One region of the Cryobacterium sp. M25 genome, then DNA from elsewhere that is predicted to be linked to it. Evidence: predicted binding sites of a transcription regulator. Region 1 holds the regulator's gene; the other holds the start of a gene.
What was found. Region 1 encodes LexA, which represses DNA repair genes until DNA is damaged. Its sites were predicted from a motif close to TCGAACANNTGTTCGA; they were not measured.

Region 1 (7,741 bases):
CCGCCGGCGCCAACCTGGCGATCACGCAACTCTTCTTTCACGCCGACCACTACCTCAGCTTCATCCTGCGAGCTCGTGCCGCCGGGGTCGAATTCCCGATCCTGCCCGGGATCATGCCGGTCACGAGCCCGGCCCGCCTGCGCCGCATCCTCGAGTTGTCCGGTGAGGAACTGCCGTCCGAGCTGGCGATCGCGCTCGAGGTGGAGCCGACGAAGGAAGGCCAGCGTGAGATCGGCATCCGTCAGGCCACCGAACTGGCCCGGGAACTCATCGCCGGCGGTGCCCCCGGGCTGCACCTCTACGCCTTCAACCAGCACGAGACCGTGCTCGCCGTGCTCGACGGCTGCGGTCTGCTCACCCCCACCCTGCCTGCTTCCGCACAGCCTGCCCCTCACCCCGTCAAGGAGAACCGATGACCCACTCTTCCGCCTTTTCCGCCTTTCCCGCCGGCACCATCCTGGGCTACCCGCGCATCGGGCCGCGCCGCCAACTGAAGAAGGCCGTCGAAGCGTTCTGGACCGGATCGGTCAGCGCCGACGAGCTCGAGGCGACCGCGGCCGCCCTGCGTCAGAGCACCAGGGAGCGCCTCGTGCTGCTGGGACTCGGCCGGGACGACTCGTCCATCCCGGAATCGTTCTCCTACTACGACCAGATGTTGGATGCCCTGTGCACGGTGGGCGCCGTCCCCGCCCGGTTCGCGCATCTGCGGGGCGCGGACGGCCACCTCGACCTGGCCGGCTACTTCACCCTCGCCCGCGGCGAAGGGGAGAATCCGCCGCTGGAGATGACCAAATGGTTCGACACCAACTACCACTACCTGGTGCCGGAGATCGGCCCCGAGACCGAGTTCACCCTCGCCGGCACCCGCCTGGTGCGCGAGTTCGAGGAGGCGAAGGCGGCCGGATTCCTGACCCGGCCCGTCATCGTCGGCCCGGTCACCTTCCTGCTGCTGAGCAAGCCCAGCGACGAGGCCCCGGCCGGATTCAGTCCGCTTGACCGCCTCGACGACCTTGTGCCGGTCTACGCCGCCCTCCTGCAGCGGCTGCGCGCCGCCGGAGCCGAATGGGTGCAGCTCGACGAGCCTGCCCTGGTCAGCGAGAGCATCGACACCCCGAGAACGGATGCCCTCGCCGGCCTCCGCTTCGCCTACAACACCCTCGGCGCCCTCGCCGAGCGTCCCGCCCTGTTCGTCGCCGCGCCGTACGGCAGCCTCGACGACGCCCTACCCGTTCTTGCCATCACCCCGGTGGAAGCCATTGGGCTTGACCTCGTGCGGGGAAGCGTGCCGGCGGAGACCCCCGGACTGGACACGACCACTCTCGTGGCCGGCATCATTGACGGCCACAATATCTGGCGCGGCGACCTGGCCGCCGCCTTCGACACGGCGGCCGGCCTGGTCCGCCTCTCGCCGCGGATCTCGGTTTCCACCTCAACCTCGCTGCTGCACGTTCCCCACGACGTCGACGATGAATCGGCGCTGGACGACGACCTGAAGAGCTGGCTGGCCTTTGCGGATCAGAAGGTCGCGCAGGTTGCCACACTCGCCCGCGGCCTCAGTCTGGGTCGCCGTGCCATCGAGACCGACCTCTCTGCGGCCTCCGCGGCCCTCGACGCGCGGGGGGTGGCTCCCGGAGTCCACGATGGCGCCGTTCGGGTGCGCGCCGACGCGCTCGCTCCGGGCGACTTCACCCGGGGCGCCTACGCAGACCGAGTGGCAGCCCAGGAGATGGCCCTCGGGCTGCCGTTCCTGCCGACGACCACGATCGGATCCTTCCCGCAGACCGGGGACATCCGTCGGGCCAGGGCGCAGCTGGTACTTGGGGTGCTGAGCACCGCGGAATACCGGGACCTGATGCGCGCCGAAATCCGTCGGGTCGTCGCGTTGCAGGAAGACATCGGCCTCGACGTGATCGTGCACGGGGAGCCGGAACGCAACGACATGGTGCAGTACTTCGCCGAGAACCTGGACGGCTTCGCGGTCACCGAGAACGGCTGGGTGCAGTCCTACGGCAGCCGGTGCGTGCGCCCGTCGATCCTCTGGGGTGACGTGTCCCGACCGCGGCCCATCACGGTCGAGTGGTCGGCGTTCACGCAGGGGCTGACGCCCAAGCCCGTCAAGGGGATGCTCACCGGTCCGGTCACGATCCTCGCGTGGTCGTTCGTGCGCGACGACCAGCCGCTGGGCGAGACGGCCAGGCAGGTGGCCCTGGCCCTCCGGGACGAGATCGCCGACCTGGAGACGGCCGGCATTCAGATCGTCCAGGTCGACGAGCCCGCGCTGCGGGAGTTGCTGCCATTGAAGCAGAAGGACCAGGCGGAATACCTCGACTGGTCGGTGGGGTCCTTCCGCCTGGCGACGGCCGGTGCGGCCGTGGCCACCCAGATCCACACCCACCTCTGCTACTCGGAGTTCGGGGTGGTCATCGACGCGATCCGCAACCTGGACGCCGATGTGACCAGCATCGAGGCGGCACGCTCTCGCATGGAGGTGGTGGGCGATATCCGGTCCCAGGGCTTCGACCACGGTATCGGCCCGGGAGTGTGGGACATCCACTCGCCGCGTGTGCCGAGCGTATCCGAACTCACCGACCTGCTCGAGCGCGCCGCGGCAGCCATCCCGGCCACCCGGCTCTGGGTGAACCCCGACTGCGGCCTCAAAACCCGCGGCTACGCCGAAACCGTCCAGTCCCTGCACAACATGCTCGCCGCCACCCGCATCCTCCGCGCCCGCCTGACCTCCTCCGTCTCCGCCTGACCCCGCCTCCACCCACACAAAAGCCGGGCACGACACCAAAAACAGTGTTCGTGCCCGGCCCACAAGACCCGGATCACAAGACCCGACCGAAATAACCATGGTGACTCAACGCACGCGCGTCTCCACGACGCTGGTCGAAACCGTCGAGACCAAGAGTCGGACTGAAGTGCTGAAGTGCTGAAGTGCTGAAGTGCTGATGTGCTGTAGTGCTGATGCCCTAAACCGACCGCAGCACTGCCACAACCTTCCCCAGAATCTCGGCGTGATCGCCGACGATGGGTTCGAAGTTGGTGTTGCGGGGCAGTAGCCAGGTGTGCCCGTCGCGCTGGCGGAAGACCTTGACGGTTGCCTCGTTGTCGAGCATGGCTGCAACGATTTCACCGTTTTCGGCGGTCTTCTGCTGCCGCACGACGACCCAGTCGCCGTCCATTATGGCGGCGTCGATCATCGATTCGCCCGACACCTTGAGCATGAACAGGTCGCCCTTGCCCACCAGCTGGCGGGGTAGCGGGAAGATCTCGTCGATCTGCTGTTCGGCGGTGATCGGGATGCCGGCGGCGATTCGACCGACGAGCGGAACCATGGCGGCGTCGCCGACCTGCACTCCGGTGTGGAAACTCTCCGAGGCTCCGGCCGTCGTGTCTTCGGGCGACTGCGGAATCTCGATGAGCACCTCCAGTGCTCGGGGACGGTTCGGGTCTCGGCGGAGGTAACCGCTCAGTTCCAGCTGGTTGAGCTGGTGGGTGACGCTCGACAGTGACGACAGGCCGACGGCGTCGCCGATCTCGCGCATGCTCGGCGGATAGCCGCGTTGGCTGACCGAGCGCTGGATGACGTCGAGGATGGCGAGCTGCTTCTCGCTGAGGCTCTTGCGCCGTCTGGTGCCGCCCTTGTCGCGGGGACCGCTGGTGTTCTGTGCCACGTTCGTCGCTCCTCGTTTTGATTGATGCGCTGGCGGCAAACAGCGAATGCCGCCGATTCACGCGAATGTCGGGGGTGCCTGATTGAGTGTCAATCAACAATCGAAACTGTATCCGCGTTGAGCCCATTAAACAAACATGTATTCGAGTGGGTCGGAGTAAATATTTCAGAAACTACCGAATAAAGCTTGATTGTTCGAATAATCGAATATACATTCGGAACATAAGTTCGCATCCGGCTCTCCCGGCCGAGAGTCGGATGCGTCTTCTCACAGGAGGTATGACATGAGCACTGCACTTGAACGAGGCGCCCCCATCGCGACCGGACGCACCCGGCTCCGACTCACCCGGCGCGGTCGCGTCGTTTTCACGTCCCTGGCTGCCTTGCCGCTCGTAGCCGTGGCCCTGGCCGTCGCCCTCAACGGAGGCATCGCCGCCGCCGAGAACTCAACCGTCGCTCGCGTGGCCACGGCCTTCGACTACGTCACTATCAAGTCGGGGCAGTCGCTCTGGCAACTTGCCGAGACAATCGCGCCCACGTCCGATCCGCGCGAGGTGATCGCCGAGATTGTGAGCCTCAACCAGCTGCCGTCCGACAGCGTGCAGCCCGGTCAGCGGCTGGCGCTTCCGAACGACCTGTGAACTACCCGCGGCGAGCCCCCGCCGGTCTCACCCCGGTAACATGGGGGGAGTGACCAGTCTCAACGATCTGCCCCTTCGCGATAATCTGCGCGGACTCACTCCCTATGGGGCGCCGCAGTTGCACGTGCCGGTGGCTCTCAACGTGAACGAGAACACCCACGGCATCCCGGCTGAGGTGGCGCAGGACATCGTGGCGGCATTGGCTCTGGCGGTCACGACCGTGAACCGATACCCCGATCGGGAGTTCACCGAGCTGCGGGATTCCCTCGCCCGTTATCTTGGTCACGGCCTCACCCGAAAGAACATTTGGGCCGCCAACGGTTCCAACGAGGTTCTTCAGCAGGTGCTGCAGGCCTTCGGCGGCCCGGGTCGGTCCGTGCTCGGCTTCGCGCCGACCTACTCCATGTACCCTCTGCTCGCCTCCGGCACCGGCACCCGCTGGATCGCGGGTGGTCGTGACGCAAAGTTCGAACTCTCACCGGCCACGGCGCTCGAGTGGGTCGACCGGGTTGCCCCTGACGTCGTCTTCCTCTGCTCGCCGAACAACCCCACCGGCACGCCCCTGTCCCTGGAAACGATCGAGGCCGTCTACGATGCGAGCGACGGCATCGTCGTCGTCGACGAGGCGTACGCCGAGTTCGGGACGGATGACGCGCCAACCGCCCTGAGCCTGCTTCCCGGCCGGGAGCGCCTGCTGGTGTCCCGCACCATGAGCAAGGCGTTCGCCTTCGCCGGTGTGCGCGTCGGCTATCTGGCCGCCGATCCCGCTGTGACGGATGCCCTCCGCTTGGTTCGTCTGCCCTACCACCTGTCCGCGCTCACCCAGGCTGCCGCGGTCGCCGCGCTCGTCCACACGCCCGCGATGCTTGCCATGGTCGACGACATCCGCGGGCAGCGGGACCGCATCGTGAGCGAACTGGCCCGGCTTGGCTACACTCCGCTGCGCAGTGCGAGCAACTTCGTGCTGTTCGGCGGCGTTGAGGACCCTCGGGCCACCTTCGAGGCGCTGCTGGCGGAAGGCATCCTTGTGCGCGACGTCGGCATCCCGGGCCACCTGCGGGTCAGCGCCGGCACCGAGGCCGAGACCACGGCGTTCCTCGACGCCCTCGAGGCGCTTGGGCGGTCGTGAACGGCTCGGGCCAATAAACTAGCCGTATGAGCTTCTCTTTCGCGACCACCTCGCCCCGTTTCGCCCACCTGCAGCGCGAGACCAGCGAGTCGAGCATCGACCTGTCGCTCAATCTCGACGGCACCGGTGAGTCGGACATCCAGACGTCGGTCCCGTTCTTCGATCACCTGCTCACGGCCTTCGCGAAACACTCGTTGACCGACCTCACCGTGCGCGCCCGCGGCGACATCGAGATCGATGTGCACCACACGGTCGAGGACGTCGGCATCCTGCTCGGCCAGGCGATCAAGCAGGCTCTCGGGGACAAATCCGGCATCTCCCGCTACGGTGACGCCGTCGTGCCGCTCGACGAGGCCCTCGTACAGGCCGTCGTCGACATTTCCGGGCGCCCCTACCTCGTGCACCAGGGCGAGCCGGCCGGTTTCGAGTTCCACCTGATCGGCGGCCACTTCACCGGCTCCATGGTGCGCCACGTGTTTGAGGCTATCGCCTTCAACGGCGGCCTCACGGTGCACGTCACCGTGCAGGGCGGCCGCGACCCGCACCACATCGCCGAAGCCGAATTCAAGGCGTTCGCCCGCGCGTTCCGCCAGGCGAAGGCGCTCGACCCGCTGGTGTCCGGCGTCCCCTCGACCAAGGGTGCGCTGTGACCAGCGTCGTTGTCCTCGACTACGGCACCGGAAACGTGCACTCCGCCGTCAAGGCACTCGAACTCGCCGGGGCCGAGGTGACGCTGACCAGCGACCGCCGTCAGGCGCTTGAGGCCGACGGGCTCGTCGTGCCCGGCGTGGGCGCGTTCAGCGCCGTCATGCAGGCTCTGAAGGCGGTGCACGGCGACGAGATCATCGACCGCCGGATCGCGGGCGGACGCCCGGTGCTGGGCATCTGCGTGGGCATGCAGATCATGTTCGAGCACGGCGTCGAACGCGGCGTGGACACGGAGGGGCTGGGCGAATGGCCCGGCACCGTGACGCAGCTGACGGCGCCGGTGCTGCCGCACATGGGCTGGGACACGGTCACGCCGGGGGAGGGCTCGACGCTGTTCCATGGCCTCGAGCAGGAGCGCTTCTACTTCGTGCACTCCTACGCCGCCCAGGAATGGTCCCTCGACGTCATGCCACCGTTCCCGAAACCGATTCTCACCTGGTCCGAGCACGGACAACCTTTCCTGGCCGCCATCGAGAACGGACCGCTTACCGCCACCCAGTTCCACCCGGAGAAATCCGGTGAGGCAGGCATCCGTCTGCTCCATAACTGGCTCGGCACAGTCAAGAACTGACCTTGACTTTTCCCTGACTGACCTGGTCGCCGCGACCATTCCCAACCGAGGACACCCATGACTGTGAATACCCCTTCCCTCCGTCTCGTTCTGCTGCCCGCCGTGGATGTGGCCGACGGCAAGGCCGTTCGCTTGACCCAGGGCGAAGCCGGCACCGAGACCAATTACGGCGACCCCGTCGACGCGGCACTTGACTGGGCCCGCCAGGGCGCCGAGTGGATCCACCTCGTCGACCTCGACGCGGCCTTCGGTCGCGGCAACAACACGGATGTCATCCGCACTGTGATCCGCGAGGTCACGGGCGTGAAGATCGAGCTATCCGGCGGGATCCGCGACGACGCGTCGCTGGACGCGGCCCTGAACGCGGGCGTCAGCCGGATCAACCTGGGCACCGCGGCACTGGAGAACCCGGAGTGGGCGGCGCAGGTCATCGCCCGGCACGGTGACGCCGTCGCCGTCGGGCTCGACGTGCGCGGAACCACCCTCGCCGCCCGCGGCTGGACCAGGGAGGGAGGGGACCTCTGGGAGGTGCTCGCCCGTCTCGAGGAGGCTGGCTGCTCGCGCTACGTCGTCACCGATGTGACCAAGGACGGCACGTTGCAAGGCCCCAACATCGACCTGCTCCGCCAGATGATGGAGCGCACTGACCGACCGGTCGTCGCCTCCGGCGGCATCTCCAGCCTCGACGACCTCTGCGCATTGCGCGAACTTGTACCGCTCGGACTCGAGGGCGCGATCGTCGGAAAAGCCCTCTACGCGGGGGCGTTCACCCTGGGCGAGGCGCTGGATGTCGCGGGCGCGTAACCTCGGCTCCACCGGCCTTCCCGGCGGACCCGGAGGGGGCGACTCCGCCGGGCAACCGTGGGAGGGACGACAGTTTGAGCCCAACATGCACAGCGACGACGACGGGCTCGCGCCCGAGCCGCTGCTGGCGGCCGTGCGCCGCTTCCAGGCTCGGGAGGCCGGCGAAGAGACGGTGGTCGACGCCATCCGTGGCTCACGGCTGCTCGTTCCCC
Region 2 (7,741 bases), on a different contig from region 1:
GGCCTCGAGGGCGGCGACGAGCGCGTCGCGAGGTCCGGTATCCGGCACCGGGCGCGGCCGGGCGCGCTGTTCGTCGCGCGCGGTGCGGGCCGTCTCGCTCGCGGCCTCGAGGGCGGCGACGGCCTCGGCCTGCAGCAGGAGGGCGGCGGAGAGCCGACTCAGTTCGGCGGCGGCCGCCTCGAGCTGCACGGTGGCCCGGTTGGTCTTCTCGGCCTGCACGGTCGTGCGGGACTCGAACGCCCGCACCCGGGCGGCGGCCGCCTGGGCCTGGGTCTTGCGGGCGGACAGCACGACGCGGGCCTCGGCGAGGTCGGCGACGACCTGCTCGAGCCGGGTGCGCACCGCAGCGAGCGAGTCGGCGGCCGCATCGCGGTCGGCGATGAGCTCGAGGCGGCTGCGCCGGGCCCCGGAACCACCGCACAGCACGGTGTCGCTGAATACGTCCCCGGCCCGGGTGATGACGGTGATCGGGAGGGCTGCGCGCTCGGCGGTCGCCACGCCAACGGTCTCCACTTCCTCGGATCGGGGTCCGAATCGGTCCACGGCGGCTCGGGCGGCGTCGAGGTCGTCGGCGATCGCTGTACGCCGGAGCAGGCCGAGCACCCCGGGTGGCGCGTCGATCACCGATTCGGCCCAGAGCAGCCCGGGCTGCACGGCGAGGTCGGGCCGGGTGTCGGGTGCGAGGACATCCGTCGTGCCGGTACCCGACGTGCCAATACCTGACATGCCGGTATCCGCCGTGCCGTCACCGGGCGCGTCGGCGTCGATCGTGCCGGCCGTCGCATCGCCGGTCGCGTCTGCGGGCGGGGCGTCGGCCCTGGCGTCTTCGTCGATCGTGCCGGCCACGATCAGTTCGACCCGGCCGAGATCGTCGGCGCGGGCGCGCACGATGGCGTCGACGGCCGCGCTCCAGGTGTCGGCGAGCACGGCGTCGGCGAGGGAGCCGAGGGCGGCGGCGATGGCGGCCTCGTAGCCGGGCCGCACGCGCACATGCTCGGCCACCAGACCACGGATGCCCGCCGGCGCCGCAGCGAGCAGGGCCGCCGAGCCGTCCTTATGGTCCAGGGCGAGGGACAGTGCCCCCGCGCGGGCGGCGAGGGCGTCCCGTTCGCGTTCGCCGAGGTGCAGTTCGTCGCGCAGGCGTTCGACCTCGACCTCCGCCTGGGCGACGGCAGACCGGGCCGCGGCGGCAGCCTCGGCCGGGTGGCTCTCGCCGGCGTCGACGGCGGCCGCGTCGAGCGCCGCGGCGTCCGCGTCGAGTCCGGCGAGGTGTGCCTCAGCCGTGTCGACCCGGCCACGGGCGGCATTGAGGGCGTTCTGCTGCCGCAGCACCTCGCCGCGCACGGAGGCCAGGCGGCCCGCGGCGGTCTCGGCTTGCCCGGTCAGCTGGGAGAGGTGAAGGTCGTGCCGGGAGACCAGCACGGCCTGGGCGGCGATCTGTTCGTCGAGGGCGTCGAGCCGGCCCCGGGCCTCCTCGGTGGCCGCGCGGGCGGCAGCCCAGGTGGAGTCGGCCACGTCGATGCGGCTACGCAGCGCGTCGATCTCGGCGGCGGCATCCGTCAGCATCGCCGTGGTCACGCTGGGGCCGGCGTCCACGGACTCGGCCTGCGAGCCGAGCAGGGCCAGCCGCTGGTTGGCGAGGGTGTAGAGGCCGCGCAGGCGCTCCTGCACGGATTCCAGGCCGAAGTTCGTGCGCCGGGCTCGGTCGACGGCGTCGCCGATCTGCTCTTGCTCGAGTCGGCGCAGGCGCCGCTGCCGAGTCTCGAGCTGTTCGGTCAGCACGAGTCGTTCGGCGTGCCGCTCGCTCTCGGTGCGGCCGTGCGCGTCGAGCGCGATACGCAGCGTGACCACGTCGTCGGCGAGGAGCCGGGCCCGGGCGTCGCGGGCGACGGCGGCGATGATCTGCGCCTCGCGGGCGATGTCGGCCTGGCGTCCGAGCGGTTTGAGCTGCCGCCGGATCTCCCCGGCGAGGTCGCTGAGCCGGGTGAGGTTGGCCTGCATGCCGTCGAGCTTGCGGAGGGTCTTCTCCTTGCGCCGACGGTGCTTGAGAATGCCGGCGGCCTCCTCGATGAACCCGCGGCGCTCCTCGGGGCTGGCGCGCAGCACGGCGTCGAGCTGCCCTTGCCCCACGATCACGTGCATCTCCCGGCCGAGGCCGGAGTCGCTGAGCAGCTCCTGCACGTCGAGCAGGCGGCAGGTGCGCCCGTTGATCGCATACTCACTCGCGCCGTTGCGAAAGAGGGTGCGGGAGATGGTGACCTCGGTGTAGTCGATCGGTAGCGCGCCATCCGTGTTGTCGATGGTCAGCGTCACGGCCGCCCGGCCGAGTGGGCCCTTGGTGGACGTGCCGGCGAAAATGACGTCTTCCATCTTGCCGCCGCGAAGGGTCTTCGCGCCCTGCTCGCCCATCACCCAGGCGAGTGCGTCGACGACGTTGGACTTGCCCGAGCCGTTGGGCCCGACCACGCAGGTGACGCCGGGTTCGAAGGCGAACGTGGTGGGGTGGGCGAAGGATTTGAAGCCTTTGAGCGTGAGGCTTTTCAGATACACGGTTTCGCCCCCTTTCGTCGCTGACTCGGGTCGCGGCTGCCCGGCGCGCCACCCCCAGTAACGGTACCGGACACAGCCGCCACCGCCCGGTAGGCGCGGTCCCTGGCGGTAGGCGCGGTCCCTGGCGGTAGGCGCGGTCCCTGACGAATTCGACGGAGATTTTGCCGATTTGGAGCGGAAACGGATGTCTCGGGCCGGGTTTGAGCAAAATCTCCGTCGAATTGGTTCGGGGTTGGGGCCGAGCCCGGGCGGCAGGGGCGGCAGGGGCGGCGCTACGCTGGCCGATCATGGGGACCTTCACCTTCGAGATCGACGAACTCGCCATCCCCGCCGCGCCGCAGGCTCCCGGCTGGGCCGATTTCGAGGCGGCAAACGGGGTGCGCAACACGGTCGAGGCCGAGGCGTATGGCACCACCGACCTGGAGCTGACCGCCGAAGAGCTCCTGCCGGGCTGGCTCATGCAGGCGTGGGAGCCCAAACGCCTCTTCGTGGCCCGGTCCAAGGGACGCCTTGTCGGGCGCGGTCACTACGAGACCCTTCCGGAGGATTCTGCCGAGCACGCGTGGTTGGCCGTGGAAGTGCTTCCCGAGTACCGACGGCGAGGCATCGGCTCAGCCCTCACTGCCCCGCTCGAAGCGATCGCGCAGTCCTTGGACCGTAGCGTTCAGATCGTCTACGCACCATCACCGACAGCGCCGGGTGAGCGCATTCACTCCTCCACCGGGTTCGGTTCGGTTCCGCTCGGCAACCCCGAGGTTCGGTTCCTTCAGGGCCGCGGCTACCTCCTCGAGCAGGTCGTGCGCGCCAGCCGGCTTACCCTGCCGGTGGATCCCACGCAGCTACGCCGACTGCGCGACGCCGCCGCCGCGCACGCGGGTCCGGACTATGCAGTGCTGCAGTGGGTCGATCGCACCCCGCCGGAATGGTTGCCCGATCTGGCGGTGCTCTACACGCGCATGAGCACGGATGCCCCGAGCGCCGGCCTTGCCGAACCGGAGCAGCTCTGGACGCCCGAGCGCGTCATGCAGGAGGAGCAGAAGGCTGCCGCCGGCAGGCGCACGGCGCTGACCTCGGCGGTGCTGCATGGCCCGAGCGGCTACCTCGTGGGATTCACCGAACTGGAGGTGCCGGCGGAGTCCCGCCGCGCGGTCAGCCAGGAGGACACTCTGGTGCTGCGCGAGCACCGCGGCCGCCGGTTGGGGATGCTGCTGAAGGTGGCGAACCTCGAGCTGCTCGCGGCGGAGCGCCCCGGGCATCCGTCGGTGTTGACCTATAACGCTGAGGAGAACCGGCACATGCTCACGGTCAACGAGGCCATCGGCTTCGTGCCGCTCGGTTACGAGGGAGCCTGGCGCCGCGACGCCCTCTAACCCGGCCCTCCGGCCCTCAAGCCTGCCGAGCCCTGAATCCCCGAGCCCTGAGTCCCAGAGCCAAAGACCCAGATCCCAAGACCCGACAACCAAAAGCCCAAAGCCAAAGAACAAAAGACCGAAAAGCCAGCAAAGAGGGCAGTGCCGGTTATGCAGCAACAGGTGGTGCGGGTGGCAGAGCGTACCCCGTCGGCGAGGTCCGTGTAGCCGTTGTCTTTCAACCACTCAGTGATGTGGTGTGCTTCAGTCCAGGCGGGTGATCTGTCGCAGTCCACCCACCGGCATCCGCCGTCGCGCACTCCCATGGCGGCGCGCTGTGCCTCGGTGAAGAGTCGTTCGTCACCGCCGACGTCGATGATCTGCCCGGTGTCGTCGAACTGGAGGCTTCGGGTTCCGGTGTCGCAGTGGAGCCGGTCGATCGTTTCCTGCGAGATCGGCTCGGGGTTGCCTTCGATCTGCCCGTGGCCGCGGACTTCAGGGCTCCCGGCTGGCGCGGTTTGACGGCCTTTTCGGTCACGATGACCCGCACCGAAGGGCGGTGACCGCCGAACACCCGGCCCTGATCGGCCTCGCCGGCGATCTTCAGCAGCTGCACGAGGGCATCGGCGGCGATCTGGTCCGTGGTGCGGGGGTCGTCCTGCATGCGTGTGGCCCACGCGGCTTTCGCCTTGTCGACGAAGCGCACCCCGCCGCGGCGAGGGCTGGTGATCGAGTCGAAGACGGAGAGCACGAACTCGCCGTCTTCGGTCGCGAAGAGGCCATCCAGACGCACCTTGCCGTTGCCGAGCCGGTAGACCTTCAGGAACCGGTCGTCGTGGGCCTGCTTCTCCCGGGCGGCAATGCCGGCCTCGTCGAGGCGGTCGCGCATGCGCCGCGCGAGTCTGAAGACCTGGTCAGTGTTCAGCGTCGACGCCTCGACAAGAAGCAGGGTCAGGGCTTCGGTGAGCTTGTCGGCGGTGACCGCCGCGTCGATCTGGCCGAGACCAAAACGGATCGACTCGGCCGCGTCGACGGAGAGAGCGCCACTGGTGACCGCGCGGGCGATCGGCGCCTGCCAGGGTACCTTCGCAACGAACTCCGCAACCTCGGCGGCATCAGCGTCCGGCGACTCCACGGCCGCCTCGACGCGCGCCTGCGCCGCCTCGGCATCGGCCATCATCGTGCCGACCGCGACCAGTTTGAACGCGTCGGTCTTGGTCGAGCCCGTCACCTTTTGGATCAGCGCCTCGGGCGAGAGGAATCCCTGCTGCGCGGCCAGACCTGAATGGCCGAGTTCGGGCCGGGAACGCCGGGCGATGGTCGCCGCCATCCACGCGGATCGGGTGTCGAAGAGGCGGCGGGCGGCCGCGATCTGCTTCTGACCGGCCAGCACCGCGGCGTCGGCGAGGTGCTCATAGTCGGCGCAGGACGAGCCCAGGCGGGCGTCGGCATCCGTTGCCGCTCTGAGGTCATCTGCGGTGGTTGTCATGGTCCGAGGTTAGCGAAGATGGTAATTAAAGTCGAGAGTTATTCACTTGATATTCGAAAGACTTTCGTATTTTTGTTCGACAGGCAGGCTTCTCGCGGGCAGCGAGCCTCAGCGCAGCCGTTGGCATCGCGGGCAGAGGTGTGAACTGCGGTTCATGAACTGCTGCCGCACGAGCAGTGTGCCGCAGCGGGGGCACGGTAGACCCTGCCGGCCGTACGTGTTGAGGCGGTGCGAAAAATACCCGGACTGACCATTCACGTTCACGTATTGCGCATCGAAACTGGTGCCGCCCTCGGCCAGGGCCCGGTTCAGGATGCTGCGGACCGCGCCGAGCAGCGCCCGCCCCTTCGCGGGCGACAGGGAGTCTGCCGGCTGCTCGTAGTGCACCCGGGCCTCGAAAAGGGCCTCGTCGGCGTAGATGTTCCCGATGCCGCTGATCAGGGTCTGGTCGAGCAGGGCGCGCTTGATCCCGGTCTTCTTGCGGGCCAGGGCAGCCAGGAAGAGCGGCGCCGAGAAGCCCGGATCCAGCGGGTCGCGCGCGATGTGCGCCACCTGCGACGGGATCAGCCCCGACCAGCCCAGGCCTGAACCGGCCAGTCCGTCCGCCCCGGTCGCGCCGCCTGCGAGCCCGGAGTACCCGGCCGTCAGCCCGTCGCGGGTGGGCTGCATCGAGTCCACGGCCATACTGCCGAAGATGCGCTGGTCGACGAAGTTGACCCACAGCTCGCCGTGTTCCGGGTGCTCGATCTGCAAACGGATGCGCAGGTGCCGGTCCGTGTCCGATCCGGGGCTGCGCAGCAGCACCTGACCACTCATTCCGAGGTGCACGACCAGGGCGCGCCCGGAATCCAGCGGCAGCCAGAGGAACTTACCCCGGCGGACGGCGGCGAGCACGCCCCGCCTCTGCAACAGGTCGGCAAAATACCCGCTCGCGGAGTCATGGCGACGCAGGGATCGTGGCTCGAAGACCTCGACACCGGCGATCACGGCGCCGGTTACGGCCGGCGCCAGGCCGGCGCGAACGACCTCCACTTCAGGAAGTTCGGGCATGCGAGCCTTTCAGCGTCACGGCCTGACAGCAGCTCAGGGAGTGCTGAGGCGCGTCCAGGCGTCGAGCGCGGCGGCCATCTCGGCGTGCTTCTTGCTCGTGCCCCCGCCGACCGCACTGACGTCACCCACAGTGACGGTGGCGATGAAGATCTTGGAGTGATCGGGTCCGCTTTCCGCGATGGAATACACGGGAACCCCGGTTCCCAGGCGAGCCGCGGCTTCCTGCAGGCTCGTCTTGGGGTCCATGGACACTCCGAAGTGCCCTGGGTCACGGAGGAGCGGCTCGATCAGGCGCAGCACGAGCGCCGTCGCCGTCTCTCCGCCGGAGTCGAGGTAGACCGCTCCGATGAGCGCCTCGACGGTGTCGGCAAGGATCGACGACTTGTCGCGCCCATTGGTGAGGATCTCGCCGCGGCCGAGGCGCACGTACGCACCCAATCCGATGCCGCGCGCGATGCCCGCCAGGGCAACGCTCGACACCAGGCTGGCCCGGCGCTTGGCAAGGTCACCCTCGTCGAGCTGCGTGTACTCCCGATAGAGCATGACCGTCACGGCCTGCCCCAGAATCGAGTCACCGAGAAATTCGAGGCGCTCATTGTTGGGTATGCCGCCGTGCTCGTACGCGTACGAGCGGTGGGTGAGAGAGAGCTCAAGCAAGGCCGGGTCGATCTGCACGCCGAGAGTCGCCAGCAAGGACGAGACCTCGGGATCGACGCTCACGAGTGCCGACTCAGCGAGTGCCCGCCAGGCAGATGCCGACCGAAAACACTGATGCCGCGACTCAACGGATCGGGACCCTGAATCGGGACTCCCGGCATCCGTCGGCGCGGCATCAGACGTTCGAGCACAACGAGACTAAACGTCGGCGACCTTGCGGCCCTTGTATTCCATGAACAGCGCCGTGCCGGCGGCGTCGGTGACGACCTTGGCGCGGTGCGGCAGGCTGTAGACAACTTTGCCGTTTTCCATGGTCTTGACCAGGGTGGGAGCTTCGGCCTTCCAACAGGAACGACGTGAACGGGTGTTGGAGCGTGATTGCTTGCGCTTCGGGACTGCCATGACTACTTCTCTTCTCTATCCGTTTCAGCCTGGATGTCTTCATCCGTGCCGCTGCTTTCGGAAGCTTGGAATTCCATGAGCGCGGCCCACCGGGGATCGCGCTTTTCTTCGGGTAGGAACTCAGGGGCCTCGGTAAGCCGTTCACCGGTCTCGGGGTCGAGACCTGGGCAATCCGGCCGGCAAACCGGCTGGAACGGCAGTGACAACACCACCGCATCCCTGATCAGAGGTTCAAGATCCACGT

Region 2: CXY81_RS13610 (DUF222 domain-containing protein) is a predicted target of LexA. The motif match lies at 5,453-5,468, and genes of this name have one in related genera.

The regions. Positions count from the first base shown of each region.
Region 1 is NZ_PJJU01000058.1:25,287-33,027, reverse strand. It holds gene CXY81_RS14515 (methylenetetrahydrofolate reductase) at 1-416, shown strand, start outside; gene metE (5-methyltetrahydropteroyltriglutamate--homocysteine S-methyltransferase) at 413-2,755, shown strand; gene lexA (transcriptional repressor LexA) at 2,973-3,677, opposite strand; gene CXY81_RS14500 (LysM peptidoglycan-binding domain-containing protein) at 3,961-4,317, shown strand; gene CXY81_RS14495 (histidinol-phosphate transaminase) at 4,367-5,446, shown strand; gene hisB (imidazoleglycerol-phosphate dehydratase HisB) at 5,473-6,096, shown strand; gene hisH (imidazole glycerol phosphate synthase subunit HisH) at 6,093-6,725, shown strand; gene priA (bifunctional 1-(5-phosphoribosyl)-5-((5-phosphoribosylamino)methylideneamino)imidazole-4-carboxamide isomerase/phosphoribosylanthranilate isomerase PriA) at 6,783-7,529, shown strand; gene CXY81_RS14475 (SseB family protein) at 7,513-7,741, shown strand, end outside.
Region 2 is NZ_PJJU01000057.1:112,050-119,790, reverse strand. It holds gene CXY81_RS13620 (chromosome segregation SMC family protein) at 1-2,550, opposite strand, end outside; gene CXY81_RS13615 (GNAT family N-acetyltransferase) at 2,838-3,920, shown strand; gene CXY81_RS13610 (DUF222 domain-containing protein) at 4,138-5,388, opposite strand; gene CXY81_RS13605 (Fpg/Nei family DNA glycosylase) at 5,497-6,438, opposite strand; gene rnc (ribonuclease III) at 6,472-7,158, opposite strand; gene rpmF (50S ribosomal protein L32) at 7,294-7,497, opposite strand; gene CXY81_RS13590 (DUF177 domain-containing protein) at 7,500-7,741, opposite strand, start outside.